DNA from 3 places in the Micromonospora sp. CNZ285 genome. Region 1 is predicted to be linked to each of the others. Evidence: riboswitches for the same ligand, from Rfam matches in the RefSeq annotation. Region 1 holds a riboswitch; each other region holds the start of a gene.
The links. A riboswitch is a leader RNA that binds a small molecule or an ion and turns the genes downstream of it on or off. The one in region 1 is predicted to bind cobalamin.

Region 1 (5,010 bases):
ATCCACCGGCTCACCTGACCGAGCTGCCAGTTGCGGGCTCCGGTGAGATAGCCGCTGCTCAGGTCGACGGCGATGCCGGCCACCCAGAGCGCTGTGCTCAGGGGTGTCGCCGGGCCGGTGGCCCCGCCGGCGAGCACGGCGCCCACCAGCAGTACGGCGGCGACACACGTCGGCGCGGCGGCTCGTATCACGGCCGTGGGCAGCGCGGTGTCTCGCCGGAGCGGGATCCAGAGCGCGGCGAGTTGCAGGACGCGCACCGCCACGTACGTGAGGACGACGATCGCGGGACCGGGCAACCCTCCGGGCACGTGACTGAACGCCTGTGGCGTGGCGATCCCGAGCATCAGGGTCAGGGTCACCTCAGTGAGCACGATCAACCGCCGGACGTTCGCCGACCCGCGTACCACAGTCGTGTACCAGGTGTGGTTGATCCAGGACCACCAGAGCAGGGCGAGGACGGCCAGCCCGTGGAACACGCCGGTCGCCCCCGGGTGCCGGGTCATGAGGACAGTGACCTGGATGAACGCGTACACGAACACGAGGTCCAGGAACAGGTCTTCCGGGGTGGCCTCGACCTCGCGCCCGGCCGTCACGGCGACCACCCGGTGCAGGCCGCGGTGACGCTTCCGGAGCACCGTCACATGCGCGAGCACCACGCAGACCAGGGCCCCGGCGAGGATCCCGAGCGATGCCACGGCCTCCACCGTGCGGGCCACCGGCGCCAGCAGCGCGACCAGGACGATGCCGAGTAGCGGACCCCGGCCGATTCGCCGGACCATGCGCCACTCGAACGCCACCAACCCGAGCAGGTACAGGACGACCCCGCCGTAGAGACTGAACAGAGCCGGGGCGTCCCACTTCTTTGCGGTGTCGATCTCGGTGGCGCCCAGCGCGTGCTTGAGCCCGAACGCCACCAGGATGAGCCCGGCGATCATCGGCAGGTGCAGGAGGGTGTACGCGTCGCGGGCCAGCCGGGACCGGGCGTGGTGGGGGACGGACTCCAGCGTCTGTTCCGCGTCGAGCGCCGCGATGTCGAAGTACGCCCACCAGAGGAACGCCACGACGAGGAGCGCGAGCCCGGAGCCGGCGAGCACGGACCAGGTGATCGCGGGTGTGCCGGCGAACCCCCGGCTCGTGCCGATCGAGATGATCGTCTCGCCCAAGGCGATCAGCATGATCAGGTTGTGCCGCTCTGCCCAGTGCCGCACCGACCTGAGCTGCCAACTGCCGGTGCCTGGAGCGCGCAGCCCGACGTAGTCGACGGCGGTCGCCACCGCGAAGAGCAGGATCTGCAGCAGCCCGGCGCTGCGTCCGGGTGCGAGGTGGCTGGGCAGCAGCGCCCCGCACAGCAGCAGGACGGCGCTGGCGGCCAGGGGTAGCCAGGCCTGCCGGGCGGGTGCGATCGACTGCTGCGTCGAGCGTCGCCGGCTCCGCATGATGATCAACAGCGACACGGCTCGGATGCTCAGAAAGCCGACGACGAAGACGAGAGGTGCGGAGAGCCCGGCGTGCCGGTCGACGAACACATCCGGAATCGCGACGGCGACCAGCAGGAGCGCGGTCGCAACCATGAACATGACGATTGGCAGGATCCCGCGGTCGAGCCGGACCAGGTTTCCGACCCAGGCGTACCCGGCCCAACTGCGCCACAGCAGCAGGAGCACGAGCCCGCCTTGGACCAGCGCGTCGAAGGCCGACCGCGCGGCCATGAGGCCGGCGACGTTCATGAAGGCGAAGACAAACACGAGATCGAGGAAGAGCTCGGCTCGCGTCACCCCGCCGTGCGTCGCGACCAGGGTTCGCCGGACGCCCAGCCCGGCTCCGGCCACCTCATCCTCTCCGCTGGTCACCCGACCACTGTTGCAACCTCTCATGCCGCCGACAGGTGAATCCGCGACCGTGCGACGACCTCGGCGTGGAACGAGCCCGGCCGGTCCGCGATCGCCGATGCCGACATCGCCCACGCCACGTGCGGCGGGGGCGATGACTCACGGCGCCGCCGACGCCTGGCCGCACTCCCCCCGGGGCAGAGGCAGGTGCCCTCGTGGTGATTCATCCCGTACGGCCAGCCGGTACGGCCTCGTCTGCCCCCGCGCTCGCGCGGTGGCCCAGTACGATAAGCGCTACGGCGAAGGCAGGTGCCCGTCCGGCTGGCCGACCTGCCGGACCAGCGGCCGGGCAGGTGCAGAGCCCTCGGTCCGTGCGTTCCGCGCCGCGCCGGTAGGGGCCAGGGCCAGCCGTCGGCGCCGGAGAGAGGCGACTACCTCGTCGGCGGCACCGACCATTCCACCCGGGGCGGTTCAGACCGGGTTCGACGGCGCGCATCCGCCGACCACGACTACCGCGACCCGGCCCATCTTCTAGCCCCTCGTCACCCTCTCGTCGCACGCAAGCACTCCGCTGCCGCGACGGCTTGCTGTCCCGCAGGACGGACACACCGATCACATCGGCTCATCGCCCCATAGGATGGACAACGGCGCTGGTGCGCCCCCCCGCCGCGCGAGTGGGGCGCCGTAAGAGGGAACCCGGTGCGAATCCGGGACTGCCCCGCAGCGGTGAGTGGGAACGACAGCCGTCAACGAAGCACTGGACCGTGAGGTCTGGGAAGCGACGGCCAGTAGGTGACCGGGTGGATCCGGTCGTGCCCGCGAGTCCGAAGACCTGCCCGCACTGCGCGTACCGCCGGTGCGCGCCGTCGGCGGCCTCCCGGGAGGGCCAGGGCGGAAAGCCGGTACGCGACAGCCGTACCCCGCCTTCCCCTTCCCCCGTGGCCGCCAGGCACCTCGAGGGAAGGACCACAGTGACAACCTCATTCGGGCAGAGCACAGTGCTCGGCTACCCCCACATCGGCGCGCACCGCGAGTTGAAGAAGGCGGTCGAGGCCTACTGGGCGGGCCGGATCGACGCCGAGGAGTTGGCGGCGACCTCTGCCGTGCTACGGGAGGAGGTCTGGCGGACGCTGCGCGACGCGCGCCTGGACGCGATCCCGTCCAACACGTTCTCCTACTACGATCACGTGCTGGACACGGCCGTCGCTGTCGGCGCGATCCCGCACCGGTTCGCCCGTCTCGGCCTCGGCGATCTCGACACCTACTTTGCGATGGCCCGGGGCGTCGATGCCGAGCCGGCGCTCGAACTGACGAAGTGGTTCGACACCAACTACCACTATCTGGTTCCCGAGATCGGCTCCGACACCGCCTTCGCGGCGAATCCCGACAAGGCGCTGCGCGAGTACCGCGAGGCCCGCGAGCTGGGAATCGACAGCCGGCCGGTGCTGGTCGGGCCGGCCACGTTCCTGCTGCTGGCCAAGCCCACCGAGACGGGCGGCGAACCGTTCGACCGGTTGACCGACCTGGTCGACGTGTACGCCGACATCCTGCGATCCCTGGCCGCGGCGGGCGTGCGATGGGTGCAGCTGGACGAACCCGCTTACGTCGCCGACCGGAGCGCCCCCGAGATCGACGCGCTGCGGGAGGCCTACACCCGGCTGTGCGCGGTGGAGCAGCGGCCGGCGATCTTCGTCGCCTCCTACTTCGGTGAGCTCGGTGACGCGCTGCCCGCCCTGCTCGACACGCCGGTCGAAGCGGTCGGTGTGGATCTGGTTGCCGGGCCCGGCAACCTGCGGCGGCTGGCCGGCGCGGGACCGCTGCGCGGCAAGACGATCGTCGCGGGCCTGGTCGACGGGCGCAACGTCTGGCGTACCGACCTGCGCGCCGCCGTGGCGGCCGGTGCCGCGGTGGCCGGGCTCGCCGACCACGTCGCCGTGTCCACCTCGTGCTCGCTGCTGCACGTGCCGGTGGACCTGTCCGCCGAGACCGCTCTCGACCCGGCGCTGCGTCAGCGGCTCGCCTTCGCTCGGCAGAAGGTTGATGAGGTCGTCCGGCTCGGCCGCGCGCTGCGCAACGGCACCACGTCCCTGCCCGAGCCGCTGCCGCCCACCCCCGCCACATGGCGCGACGACACCGTACGCGGCCGGCTCGCCGCACTGCGCGCCACGGATCGGCAGCGCGGCGCGTACCCGGAGCGAGCGGCGGCACAGCAGGCCCGGCTGAACCTACCGCCCCTGCCGACCACGACCATCGGATCGTTCCCGCAGACCGACGAGCTGCGCCGCGCGCGTGCCGAGCATCGGGCCGGCCGCCTCGACGACACCGCCTACACCCGGCGCATGCGGGCCGAGGTCGAGCACGTCGTCCGGCTCCAGGAGCGGCTGGGCCTGGACGTGCTCGTGCACGGCGAGCCGGAACGAAACGACATGGTCCAGTACTTCGGCGAGCAGTTGGACGGGTTCGCCGCCACCGAACACGGCTGGGTCCAGTCCTACGGCTCCCGATGCGTGCGTCCGCCCATCATCTACGGGGACGTGGCACGCAGGGCGCCGATGACCGTCAACTGGTCCACCTACGCGCAGTCGCTGACCGACCGGCCGGTCAAGGGCATGCTCACCGGCCCGGTCACCATCCTGGCCTGGTCGTTCGTCCGCAGCGACCAGCCACTGGCAGACACCGCGGACCAGGTCGCGCTCGCCCTGCGCGACGAGTGCCGCGATCTCGAGGCAGCCGGTATCCGGGTCATCCAGGTCGACGAGCCGGCGCTGCGTGAGACGCTGCCACTGCGCGGGGCGGACCAGAGGGCGTACCTGGACTGGGCAGTCGGGGCGTTCCGCCTGGCCACCTGCGGAGTCGCCGACGACACCCAGATCCACACCCATCTGTGCTACTCGGAGTTCGGGGAGGTGATCACGGCCATCGACGCCCTCGACGCCGACGTCACCAGCATCGAGGCATCCCGCTCCCGGATGGAGGTCCTCGACGACCTCGCCGCGATCGGATACCGCCGGGGTGTGGGGCCCGGCGTCTGGGACATCCACTCACCCCGGCTGCCGTCCCACGACGAGGTCGTCGGCGCGCTGCGCCGGGCCGCGGCCGCGGTGCCGGCCGAGCGGCTGTGGGTGAACCCCGACTGCGGCCTCAAGACGCGCGACTATTTCGAGGTCGAGGCATCCCTCCA
Region 2 (5,010 bases), 1.8 Mb from region 1:
GCGTTCGTCGGGTCGGAGGGCAACCTCGGCGCGGTCGAGCGGACGCTGCTGGTACGCGGTCTCACCGCGCCCGCCGCGCACCTGGCCTGGACCGGGCTGACCGCCGCCGCGCTGTTCACGTTCGCCGCCGCGCCCGGCGGCCGGAAACTGGCGGCGTTCCTGCTCACCTTCGCCGCCGCCGTCACGCTGCATACCTGCTGGGACACGTTCGGCACCCAGCCCGCGTACGTGTTCATCGGCGCCGTGTCGCTGGGCTGGGTGCTGCTGCGCCTGCACCTGGACCGCGAGCGGCCGCCCGCGTCCGGGACGCCGGCGGAGCCGCCGCTGGAGACGGCGGAGCGCGCCCGCTGAGCCCGCCCGCCTGCCCACGTGACGCCCCCACTCCGGGACACGGCGTCATGATCATCGCCAGTTCGCCGCCGACGCCCGCACCGCGCTCCGCCACTCGCCCCGGTGCGTCTCAGCCGGCGGCCAGCCGGACGCCGAGCGCGACGAAGGCGACAGCGCAGAGCCGGTCGACGCGCCGCGACCAGCGGCTGTCGGCCCACCGCCCGGCGAACCGTCCGGCGCCCACGCCGAGCGCCAGGTCCACGGCGAGCTGCACCGCGACGAACAGCGCCCCGAGCAGCACCAGCTGCGCCGCCACCGGGCCCGCGTCGGGCCTGACGAACTGCGGCAGGAACGCCACGCTGAACAGGATCATCTTCGGGTTGAGCAGATTCGTCAGCAGCCCGCGCCGGAACGCCCGCACGGCGCACCCGCCGTCCGGCCGGTCCGCGGGTGCGCCGGGCCGGCCCGTGCCGCGCAGCGCCCGCAGGCCCAGCACGATCAGGTACGCCGCACCGGCCCACCGGATCGCGGTGAACAGCACCGGCGACGCGGCGATCAGCGTGGCGAGCCCGGCCACCACGGCGGCGACGTGCACCGCCTCCCCGGCGGCGACCCCGAGTGCGGCCACCGCGCCCGCCCGCGCGCCGTACCGGGTGGCGTTGGCGAGCACGAACATCATGTCCGGCCCCGGGGTGAGCATGAGCACCACGATCGCGGCCAGGTAACCGGCGAGCGTGGCCGCCGACAGTCCGAGCACCGCTCAGCCCTCCCCGGCGCCGTCGAGCAGCGCCCGGCGCAGCGCCAGCCGGTGCTCGCGCCGGATCTGCGCCTCCCGGTAGCGCCGCCGGTCGCCGTCGGTCTCGGCGTGCAGCGGCGGCACCGGCCGGGGCTGGCCGTCGTCGTCCACCGCCACCATCACCAGGTGCGCGGTCGCCACGTCCACCGGCGGCACGGCGCGGTCCCACCGGTCCGCGCTGACCTTCACCGCCACCTCCATCGAGCTGCGGCCGGCCCAGGTGATCCGGGCGTCCACGTGGACCACGTCCCCGACGCGTACCGCGCGCAGGAACGCGGTCTCGTCGATGGCGGCGGTGACGGCCGGGCCGTCGGAGTGGCGGGCGGCGACCACACCGGCGACCGAGTCGATCAGGTTGAGGATGCGCCCGCCGTGGACCGTGCCCATCAGGTTGGTGTGGTGCTGGTCCATGATCTGCGACAGGGTCAGGTGCGAGGCCGACGGTGGTCGGCCGGTGAGCGTGATGGTGTCGGGCACTGTGCGGTTCCGTCCTCGCAGAAGCGGACCGCCGACCGGCCGGGGTGTGCACGTCGAGGACACGCCGACGGCCCTGCGTACGACGTGTCACCCGCCCGACCCACCCGCGAGGTCGACGGCGGCGCGCACCGGTGGTACGCGCGACGCGGGCAGGTCTTCGGACTCGCGGGCATGACACGAGGTCGCCTACCGGCCGTCGCTTCCCAGGCCGGTGGCCCAGTGCTGTTGACGGCTGTCGTTCCCACTCACCGCTGCGGGGCAGTCCCGGACTTCCACCGGGTTCCCTCTTACGACACCCGGCCGTCGCCGACCGGGTGAACCAGCGCTTCCCGCAGCGTAACCCAGCCCCGGCGCGCTCCCGGAGCCACCCGGCCGGGCTCTCGTCAACCTTCCGTCGCGTCGAGCTGCTTCTGAAGCCGGTCGAGCCGATCGAGGACGTCGTGCATCATCACGCGCAGGACCGTCGTGTCGGCGTCGCGCTCGGGCAGCATCCGGCCGAACGCGACGCCGTGGTAGAGCGCGGACAGCACGGCGGGGGTGACCACGGCGGTCACGCCCGTACGCCGCAACACGTCGCCCGCGTCGCCGTCGTCGCGCAGCAGTCCCAGCAGCAGGTGGCTGCCGGTGGTGACGGCCGAGCCGTGAGCGGTGGCCTGGCCGGCGGCGGCCGTCAGCACCGCCCGGGTGGCGGGCGACGCGGCCGGCTCGGTGGGCGTCGCCGACGTGGTGGGGGAGTCACCCAGGGCGGCCCGGATGGTGGCGGCGGGGAATCCGAGCAGCTCGACGGTGTTGAGCACCAGGCTCTCGCCCTCGTCGAGGAAGGCCCGCAGCAGCTGCGCCGGCTCCACAGTGACCGCGCCGGAGGCGGACGCGAGGGCGTACGCCTGGCGCAGGATCGCCGCGACGTGGTGGTTGGCCGGCGGGGTGAGGGTGAGCCCGGCGGGCAGCGACCGGGTGGCGGGGGTCTCGTGGGCCGCGCCCGCGGCGCCGTCCAGGGCCTGGGTCAGTGCGGTCTGGCAGATCCGGGAGACCGGTAGCCGGGCCTCGCGGACGCGGTCGGCGAGGGCGTCGGGCAGATAAACGTTGACCTTGGGCACCTGACCGATCCTGTCACGTGACCATCGAGCAGGTCAGCCCTTGATCGCCTACATTTCCTAGGGTTATAGTAGGGTTATGCCCGCGCCGCTGACCACCCGACGAGCCCTCGACCAGGGCCGTACGTCCAGCGCGCTCTGTTGCCGCTGAGCCCCACCGGCTCACTCCGCACACCTTGCATCGTCGTGCCCCGGGCACGACCGACCCCCTTGAGGCCGCACGCCATGACTCAGCACGACCCTGTCCGGAAAGCCCGCGCCGGCCTGACCGCCGGCATCAACAAGATCTTCGCCGCCTCGGCCATGTCGGCCAGCGGCCACGGCAACATCAGCGTCCGGATCCCCGGCCACGACGACCGCCTGCTCGTCAACGCCGGCGAGTTGCTCCGCCCGTGGCCCGCCGACGACCTGCGGGTCGCGGCGCCCGCGCTGCGCACCGTCAACGACGACGTCGTCGTGGTCGGCCTCGACGGCACGGTCCACGAGGGAACACCGAGCCCGTCGGTGGCGGCGATCCTGAAGATGCACATCGGCGTCTACCAGGCCCGGCCGGACGTCAACGCCGTCATCCACACCCATTCGCCGTACGCCACCAGCTACGCGCTCGCCTCGACGCCGCTGCCGGCCCGGTACGAGGCACTGCTGGTGCACGGCCAGCCGGTCGACATCCCCGTCGCGCCGTGGGCGCCCCGCGGCACCGAGGAGGCGGTGCGGGCGATCGCCGAGACGTTCGCGGCGCACCCCCGCACCTACGCGATCCTGCTCGGCAACCACGGCCTGCTCGTCGCCGGCGACTCCGCCGCGCACGCCGCGAGCCTCGTCGTGGCGATCGAGGAGGCGGCCGTCTCCAGCATCGGCGCCGCGCCGCTCGGCGGCCCGGTGCCGTTCCCCGACCACGTACACGACCTCGACCTGCGCCTGCGCTTTGAGGAGCCAACAGCATGACCACCCGTAGCCGCCGGATCGCCGGCGCCCTCGCCGCCGTCCTGCTCACCACATCACTCGCCGCCTGCGGCGGGGACGACAAGCCCGCCGCGGCGAACGCCGACGGCCTCACCACCGTCCGGCTCGCCTCGTCGCCGCTGGGCCACCTCGCGCCCATCTACCTGGCCCAGGAGCGGGGCATCTTCGCCAAGCACGGCCTCAAGGTCGAGGTCGACACCGAGACCTCCGACCTGACCTCCGTGCCGGCCGTGCTGGCCGGCAAGGTCGACTTCGCCACCGGCGACCTCACCACGCTTATCGTCGCCCGGTCGAAGGGCCTGGACGTCAAGGCCGTCGTGCCGGCCTCCGCCTCCACCGGCAAGGAGGGCGCAGACTACGGCGCCCTGGTGGTCAAGGGCGACTCCGGCATCACCAGCGCCAAGCAGCTCGAAGGCAAGACGATCTCGGTCAACATCCTCACCAACATCGCCGCGGCGGCGGCCCGTGAGGCGGTCCGTGCCGACGGCGGCGACCCGACGAAGGTCAAGCTCGTCGAGATCCCGTTCCCGCAGGCGCCCGCCGCGGTCAGCACGGGCCGGGTGGACGGCGCCTGGGTGGTCGAGCCGTTCCTGTCGGCAGCCAAGGCGCAGGGCGCGGTGCCGGTCGGGTGGGGTTTCACCGACCTCGCGCCCGACCTCACGGTCTCCGCCTGGTACGCGGCCGGCTCCTACACCTCGAAGAACGCGAAGACCGTCACGGCCTTCCGGGACGCGGTGCGGGAGGCCTACGCGTACGCCCGCGACCACGAGGACGAGGTGCGCGCGAAGATCCCCATGTTCACCGAGATCAAGCCGGAGGTGGCCGCGAAGATCACCCTGACCGGCCTGCGTGACGAGGTCAGCCGGCAGGCCGCCGAGAAGCTCGCCGGCTACGCCCAGCGCGACGGGCTCATCACCAGCACACCCGACCTCGACGAGCTGATCCTCAAGTGAGAAGGGGGTGGCTCGGCGCCGTGGGCCTGGCGGGCGCGGCCACGGCGTACGAGATCCTCGCCCGCCTGTTCCTCGACCCGGCGCACGTGCCGCCGCTGAGCGCCGTGGTGCCCGAGGCGCTGCGGCTGCTCACCGACGAGCGGTTCTGGACGGCGACCGCCCGTACGCTGTCCGCGGTGGCCGTCGGCCTGGTCATCGCGGTGGTCGCCGGCATCCTGGCCGGGTTCGCGCTCGGCTCGGTGCCCCAGGTGCGCCGGGCCACCTCCTCCACTCTCGACTTCCTGCGGCCGGTCCCGTCGACCGTGCTGATCCCGGTGCTGGTGCTCGTGCTCGACGTCCGGCAGATCACCGTGCTGCTCGTCGCCGTCTCGTGCTTCTGGATCGTCGTGTTCCAGGT
Region 3 (5,010 bases), 200 kb from region 1:
GTCTCCCGCGAGGTGTCGCCATGCGTCTCCGAAGAAAGCTGCTCGCCGCCGCGTCCGCCCTGCTCGCCGGGCTCACCGGCGCCGTCGTCGCCACGCCCGCCCAGGCGGTCGGACCGGCGTTGCTGCCGGTCACCGTCACCAACACCACCGGCCGCAGCGACCCGGTCTACCTCTACGTCATCGGCGTCCAGCTGTCCTCCGGCCGGCTCGGCTACGTCACCTCCGGCGGCGCCTTCGTACCGTGGACCGGCGGGCAGCTCCCGCCGTCGCCCGCGCCGGACGTCTCCATACCGGGCCCCGGCAACGGCGGCAGCACCACGATCCAGTTCCCCCGCGGCTTCTCCGGCCGGGCCTACTTCTCCCTCGGGCAGAAGCTGAAGTTCTTCCTCACCCCGGACGGACTGGTGCAGCCCGCGCCCTGGGCGGCCGGTGACGCGAACCGCGACATCCTGTTCGACTGGAGCGAGTTCACCTACAACGACTCCGGGCTGTGGCTCAACAGCTCCCAGGTCGACATGTTCGCGATCCCGCACGCGGTCACCGTGACCGGTGCCAACGGCGTCACCAAGCGCACCGGCGACGTGGTGGCCAACGGACGCAACGCGGTCATCGACGGGATCCGGGCGCAGCCGGGCTGGGCCGGCACCGTCCACACCCGCTCCGACGGGACGGTGCTGCGCGTCCTGGCTCCGGGCAAGGCGGCCGGGGCCGGCCTGCTCAGCACCACGTACCTGGACTCGTACATCGCGTCCGCGTGGAACGCGTACACCACGAAGACCCTGACCGTGGCGCCCTTCGCCGACCAGCCCGCAATCCGGTACTACGGCCGTACCTCGGGCAATACCATGACCTTCACCAACGGCAGCGGCCAGGTCGTCGCCTCCTTCAACCGGCCCTCCTCGGCCAGCGTCTGGGGCTGCGACGGCGACCTGCCCGCGCCGAACGACCAGGTGGTCGGCCCGATCTCGCGTACACTCTGCGCCGCCCTCAACCGCGGCACGCTCGGCACCATCGACACCCAGCCCAGCACGAACGCCGCCGACTTCTACCGCAGCAACCCCACCAACCAGTACGCCCGCCTGATCCACGCCAACATGACCGACGGCCGGGCGTACGCGTTCGCCTTCGACGACGTCGGCGGATTCGAGTCGCTGGTGCACGACGGCGACCCCCGTTCGGCCGGACTGATCCTCAGCCCGTTCACCGGCGGTGGCGGCGGCACCCCGACCACCGGGGTGCCAGTGGTCAGCAACTGGAACAACAAGTGCATCGACGTGCCGAGCTCCAACTTCGTCGACCGCGCGCCGCTGCAGATGTGGAACTGCAACAACACCAACGCGCAGAAGTGGACGTTCAGCGGTACGGCGCTCAAGAGCCAGAACAACAAGTGCATGGACATCGACGCCGGGTCCACCGCGAACGGGGCGGCGGTGCAGCTCTACACCTGCAACGGCACCGGCGCCCAGCAGTTCACCCTGAACGCGGCCGGCGACCTGGTCAATCTCCAGGCCGGAAAGTGCGTCGACATCAAGGACTGGAACGGCAACGACGGCGCGAGGCTCCAGCTCTGGGACTGCGGGGGCACCGCCAACCAGAAGTGGCGCAAGGGCTGATCCGCCATGCGAACGGTGGCGGGGGCCGACCGCGAGTCGCTCCCGCCACCGGCAGGGCGACGGACGAGACGGCCGGTGACACGACGTCGCGCACCGAGGCGTCCATCGACGTTCATCCAACAGATCGATGTGCGTAAGCTCCGCCCGGTCAGATCTGGGGAACCTACCGAGGAGGTTCCATGGATCGTCGAGCAATGCTGCGGGCCGCGGTCGTCGGTGCGGGCGCTGTCGCGCTGCCGTTCACCGCGTGGTCGGCGGCGTACGGAGCCCCGGCGCAGAACGCGGCGGGGCCCTACGGTGGGCTCCAGCCCGCCGACGCCAACGGCATCCAGTTGCCGGCCGGCTTCACCAGCTCGGTCGTCGCGCGATCCCGTCGGACGGTGCCGGGGACGTCGTACACCTGGCACGACGCTCCGGACGGTGGCGCCGTGTTCCCGAACGGCACCGGCTGGATCTACGTGTCGAACTCGGAGGTGTCAGCCGGGGCGGGCGGCGGTGCCTCGCGCCTCGTCTTCGACTCCAGCGGTGCCGTGATCGGGGCGTCGCGGATCCTCTCCGGCACCAACAACAACTGCGCCGGCGGGAAGACGCCGTGGAACACGTGGCTCTCCTGCGAGGAGGTGTCCCTGGGCCGGGTCTTCGAGACGTACCCCCTCGGCGGGACCGCCGTGGCGCGTCCCGCGCTGGGACGGTTCAAGCACGAGGCGGCCGCGGCCGACCCGGTCCGCCGGGTCGTCTACCTGACCGAGGACGAGACCGACGGCAAGTTCTACCGGTTCGTGCCGACCACCTGGGGCGACCTCTCCGCCGGAACCCTCCAGGTCTTCCGCGCCGGTACGGCGACCTCCGGCACGTTCACCTGGGCCACGGTGCCCGATCCGGACGGCTCGCCCACCCCGACCCGGCAGCAGGTGTCCGGCGCGAAGACGTTCAACGGCGGCGAGGGCTGTCACTACGCGGATGACACCGTCTGGTTCACCACGAAGGGCGACAACCGCGTCTGGCAGGTCAACCTGGCTGCCGGCACGTACGAGCTCGCCTACGACGACAACCTGGTCAGTCCGGGCACCCCTCCGCTGACCGGGGTCGACAACATCACCGGATCCACTGCCGGTGACCTGTACGTCGCCGAGGACGGCGGGAACATGGAGATCTGCATGATCACGCCCGACGACAAGATCTCGGTCTTCCTGCGGATCACCGGACAGAGCGGTTCGGAGATCACCGGGCCGGCGTTCACCCCGGCCGGGGACCGGCTGTACTTCTCGTCGCAACGCGGCACGACCGGCTCGTCCTCCGGCGGCATCACCTACTGCGTCACCGGGCCGTTCCGCCGATGACCGGCTCGCGGCCCCGCTGACCGCGACCCCACGGTGAAGGACGCCCGGTGAAGAGCGGGCGTCCTTCGCCGGCGCGCCTCACCCGCACGCGCCGGGACGACGTCTCGGCGCCGGGATGTGAAACCGCCGGCTCCGCCGGCCGTCACGGCACGTGGCCGGCTCCTGGCGCATTGACATCGGCGCTCCGGCCACAGCAGACTGTCGCGACAACTGAACCACCGCGTGTACGTGCGGGGGAAGACCGGTCGAAATCCGGCGCTGGCCCGCAACGGTAGGCCGCCCAGAGAAAACTCTGCGGCGGCGAGCCCGAATACCCGTCGTACGCGTGCACCCGCTCCCCACCCGTCGTGGCCCACGGGTCGGAGTCCCGGTCGACGCGGCGTTGCCGCGGTCGTCCGGGCTTTCGACGACCGCCGGGCCGGAAAGGCGCTTCCGATGGTCGTCCGCCGAAGCCGGCACCGCCTGCTCGCGCTCCTGTGCGGCGTACTCGCCGCCCTCACCCTCACCACACCGGCCGTCGCCGCCCCCGAGCGCGCCGGCGTCACCCGCCCGGAGGCCGCCGGCGGCTGGCTCGCCCGGCAACTCGTCGACGGCGAACGCTTCGAGGCGGTCTTCGACGGTGTCGCCTACCCCGACCAGGGGCTGACCCTCGACGCCGTGTTCGCCTTCGCCGCCACCGGCGTCGCCGACGACCACGGCGCCGACGCGCTGGCCTGGGTCACCAGGCCCGACATCCGCGACGGCTACCTCGGCGACGGCGTCTCCGAGGCGTACGCGGGCGCGACCGCCAAGCTCGCCCTCGCCGTGCAGGTGCGCGGCGGCGACCCCACCGACGTCGGCGGGGTGGACCTGATCGCCCGGCTGCGCTCGCTCCAGACGCCGGCCGGCCGGTTCAGCGACCGGTCCGCGTACGGCGACTACAGCAACGCGTTCAGCCAGTCCTTCGCGCTGCTGGCGCTGGATCGTACGGCGGCCGGGGCGCCGCCGGCGGCGGCGGCCTGGCTGGCCGGCACCCGGTGCCCGGACGGCGGCTACCCGCTGCTGCCCGCGCAACCGGTCTGCACGTCCGACGTGGACGCCACCGCGCTCGTGACGCAGGCGCTGCGCGCCGCGGACCGTCCGGCCGACGCCGCCGCCGGGCTGCGCTGGCTGGTGTCCGTTCAGCGTGCCGACGGCGGCTTCGCCAACGCGGCCGGCACGCCGAACGCCAACAGCACCGGCCTCGCCGCGCAGGCCCTGCGCGACGGCCACCGGCCGCCGGCCTGGGCGCGGGCCCGGGCATTCCTCGCCGGGCTCCAGGTCGGCTGCGCCGGGGCGCCGGCCGACCGGGGCGCCGTCGACTTCGACGGCGGCGGCTTCGACCCGGCCACCGCACCCCGGGCCACCGCCCAGGCCGTCCTCGGTCTCACCGGGATCGGGTACGCCCGTCTGTCCGCCGCCGGCGCCGACCCCGGCGCACCGGCGCTCGCCTGCCCGTGAACCGCCTCGCCGCTCATCCGATCACAGGAGGATCCGTGTTCCGTCATCGTTCCACCGCCCGTAGCTGGTTGGCCGGCCTGCTGGCCGCCGTCGTGGCCGGCGTCGCGCTGACCGCAGTCGAACCCGCGCCCCGGGCGGCGCACGCCGCCGCCTGCGCCGGCACCTCGGGAGTCACGGTGGTCGTCGACTTCGCCGCGCTCGGCGGCGGCGTCCAGGTCGCCTGTGCGCCGGGCGATCCGGCCACCGGCCTGGCCGCGCTCCAGGCCGCCGGCTTCACCGTCACCGGCACGGCCCGCTGGGGCCTGGCCTTCGTCTGCCGGATCAACGGCAAGCCCACCGCCGCGACCGAGCCGTGCGTCAACACCCCGCCGGCCACCGCGTACTGGTCGTACTGGCATGCGTCCAGCGGCGGCTCCTGGTCCTACAGCACGTCGGGGGCGACCGGCTACAACCCCGCGCCGGGCAGTGTCGAGGGCTGGTCCTTCGGCGCCGGCGCCCCGCCGAGCATCGCCGCTCCCTAGGTGTGACCAGCGGCGCACCGGGTGCCGGCAGCTGCTCTGGCGTCGTCGCGCGCCCGG

Region 2: it holds a riboswitch for cobalamin, as region 1 does, so the genes downstream of both, CLT75_RS04355 (acyl-CoA thioesterase) here and metE (5-methyltetrahydropteroyltriglutamate--homocysteine S-methyltransferase) in region 1, are expected to answer to the same signal.
Region 3: it holds a riboswitch for cobalamin, as region 1 does, so the genes downstream of both, CLT75_RS11620 (prenyltransferase/squalene oxidase repeat-containing protein) here and metE (5-methyltetrahydropteroyltriglutamate--homocysteine S-methyltransferase) in region 1, are expected to answer to the same signal.

Annotation. Positions count from the first base shown of each region.
Region 1 covers NZ_SPQD01000001.1:2,766,503-2,771,512, reverse strand. The annotation lists gene CLT75_RS12440 (low temperature requirement protein A) at 1-1,850, opposite strand, end outside; cobalamin riboswitch at 2,464-2,683, shown strand; gene metE (5-methyltetrahydropteroyltriglutamate--homocysteine S-methyltransferase) at 2,801-5,010, shown strand, end outside.
Region 2 covers NZ_SPQD01000001.1:954,696-959,705, forward strand. The annotation lists gene CLT75_RS04345 (PrsW family glutamic-type intramembrane protease) at 1-351, shown strand, start outside; gene CLT75_RS04350 (LysE family translocator) at 461-1,087, opposite strand; gene CLT75_RS04355 (acyl-CoA thioesterase) at 1,091-1,603, opposite strand; cobalamin riboswitch at 1,735-1,942, opposite strand; gene CLT75_RS04360 (Clp protease N-terminal domain-containing protein) at 1,987-2,700, opposite strand; gene CLT75_RS04365 (class II aldolase/adducin family protein) at 2,923-3,642, shown strand; gene CLT75_RS04370 (ABC transporter substrate-binding protein) at 3,639-4,613, shown strand; gene CLT75_RS04375 (ABC transporter permease subunit) at 4,610-5,010, shown strand, end outside.
Region 3 covers NZ_SPQD01000001.1:2,567,860-2,572,869, reverse strand. The annotation lists gene CLT75_RS11630 (beta-1,3-glucanase family protein) at 21-1,613, shown strand; gene CLT75_RS11625 (alkaline phosphatase PhoX) at 1,793-2,953, shown strand; cobalamin riboswitch at 3,164-3,289, shown strand; gene CLT75_RS11620 (prenyltransferase/squalene oxidase repeat-containing protein) at 3,389-4,432, shown strand; gene CLT75_RS11615 (hypothetical protein) at 4,468-4,953, shown strand.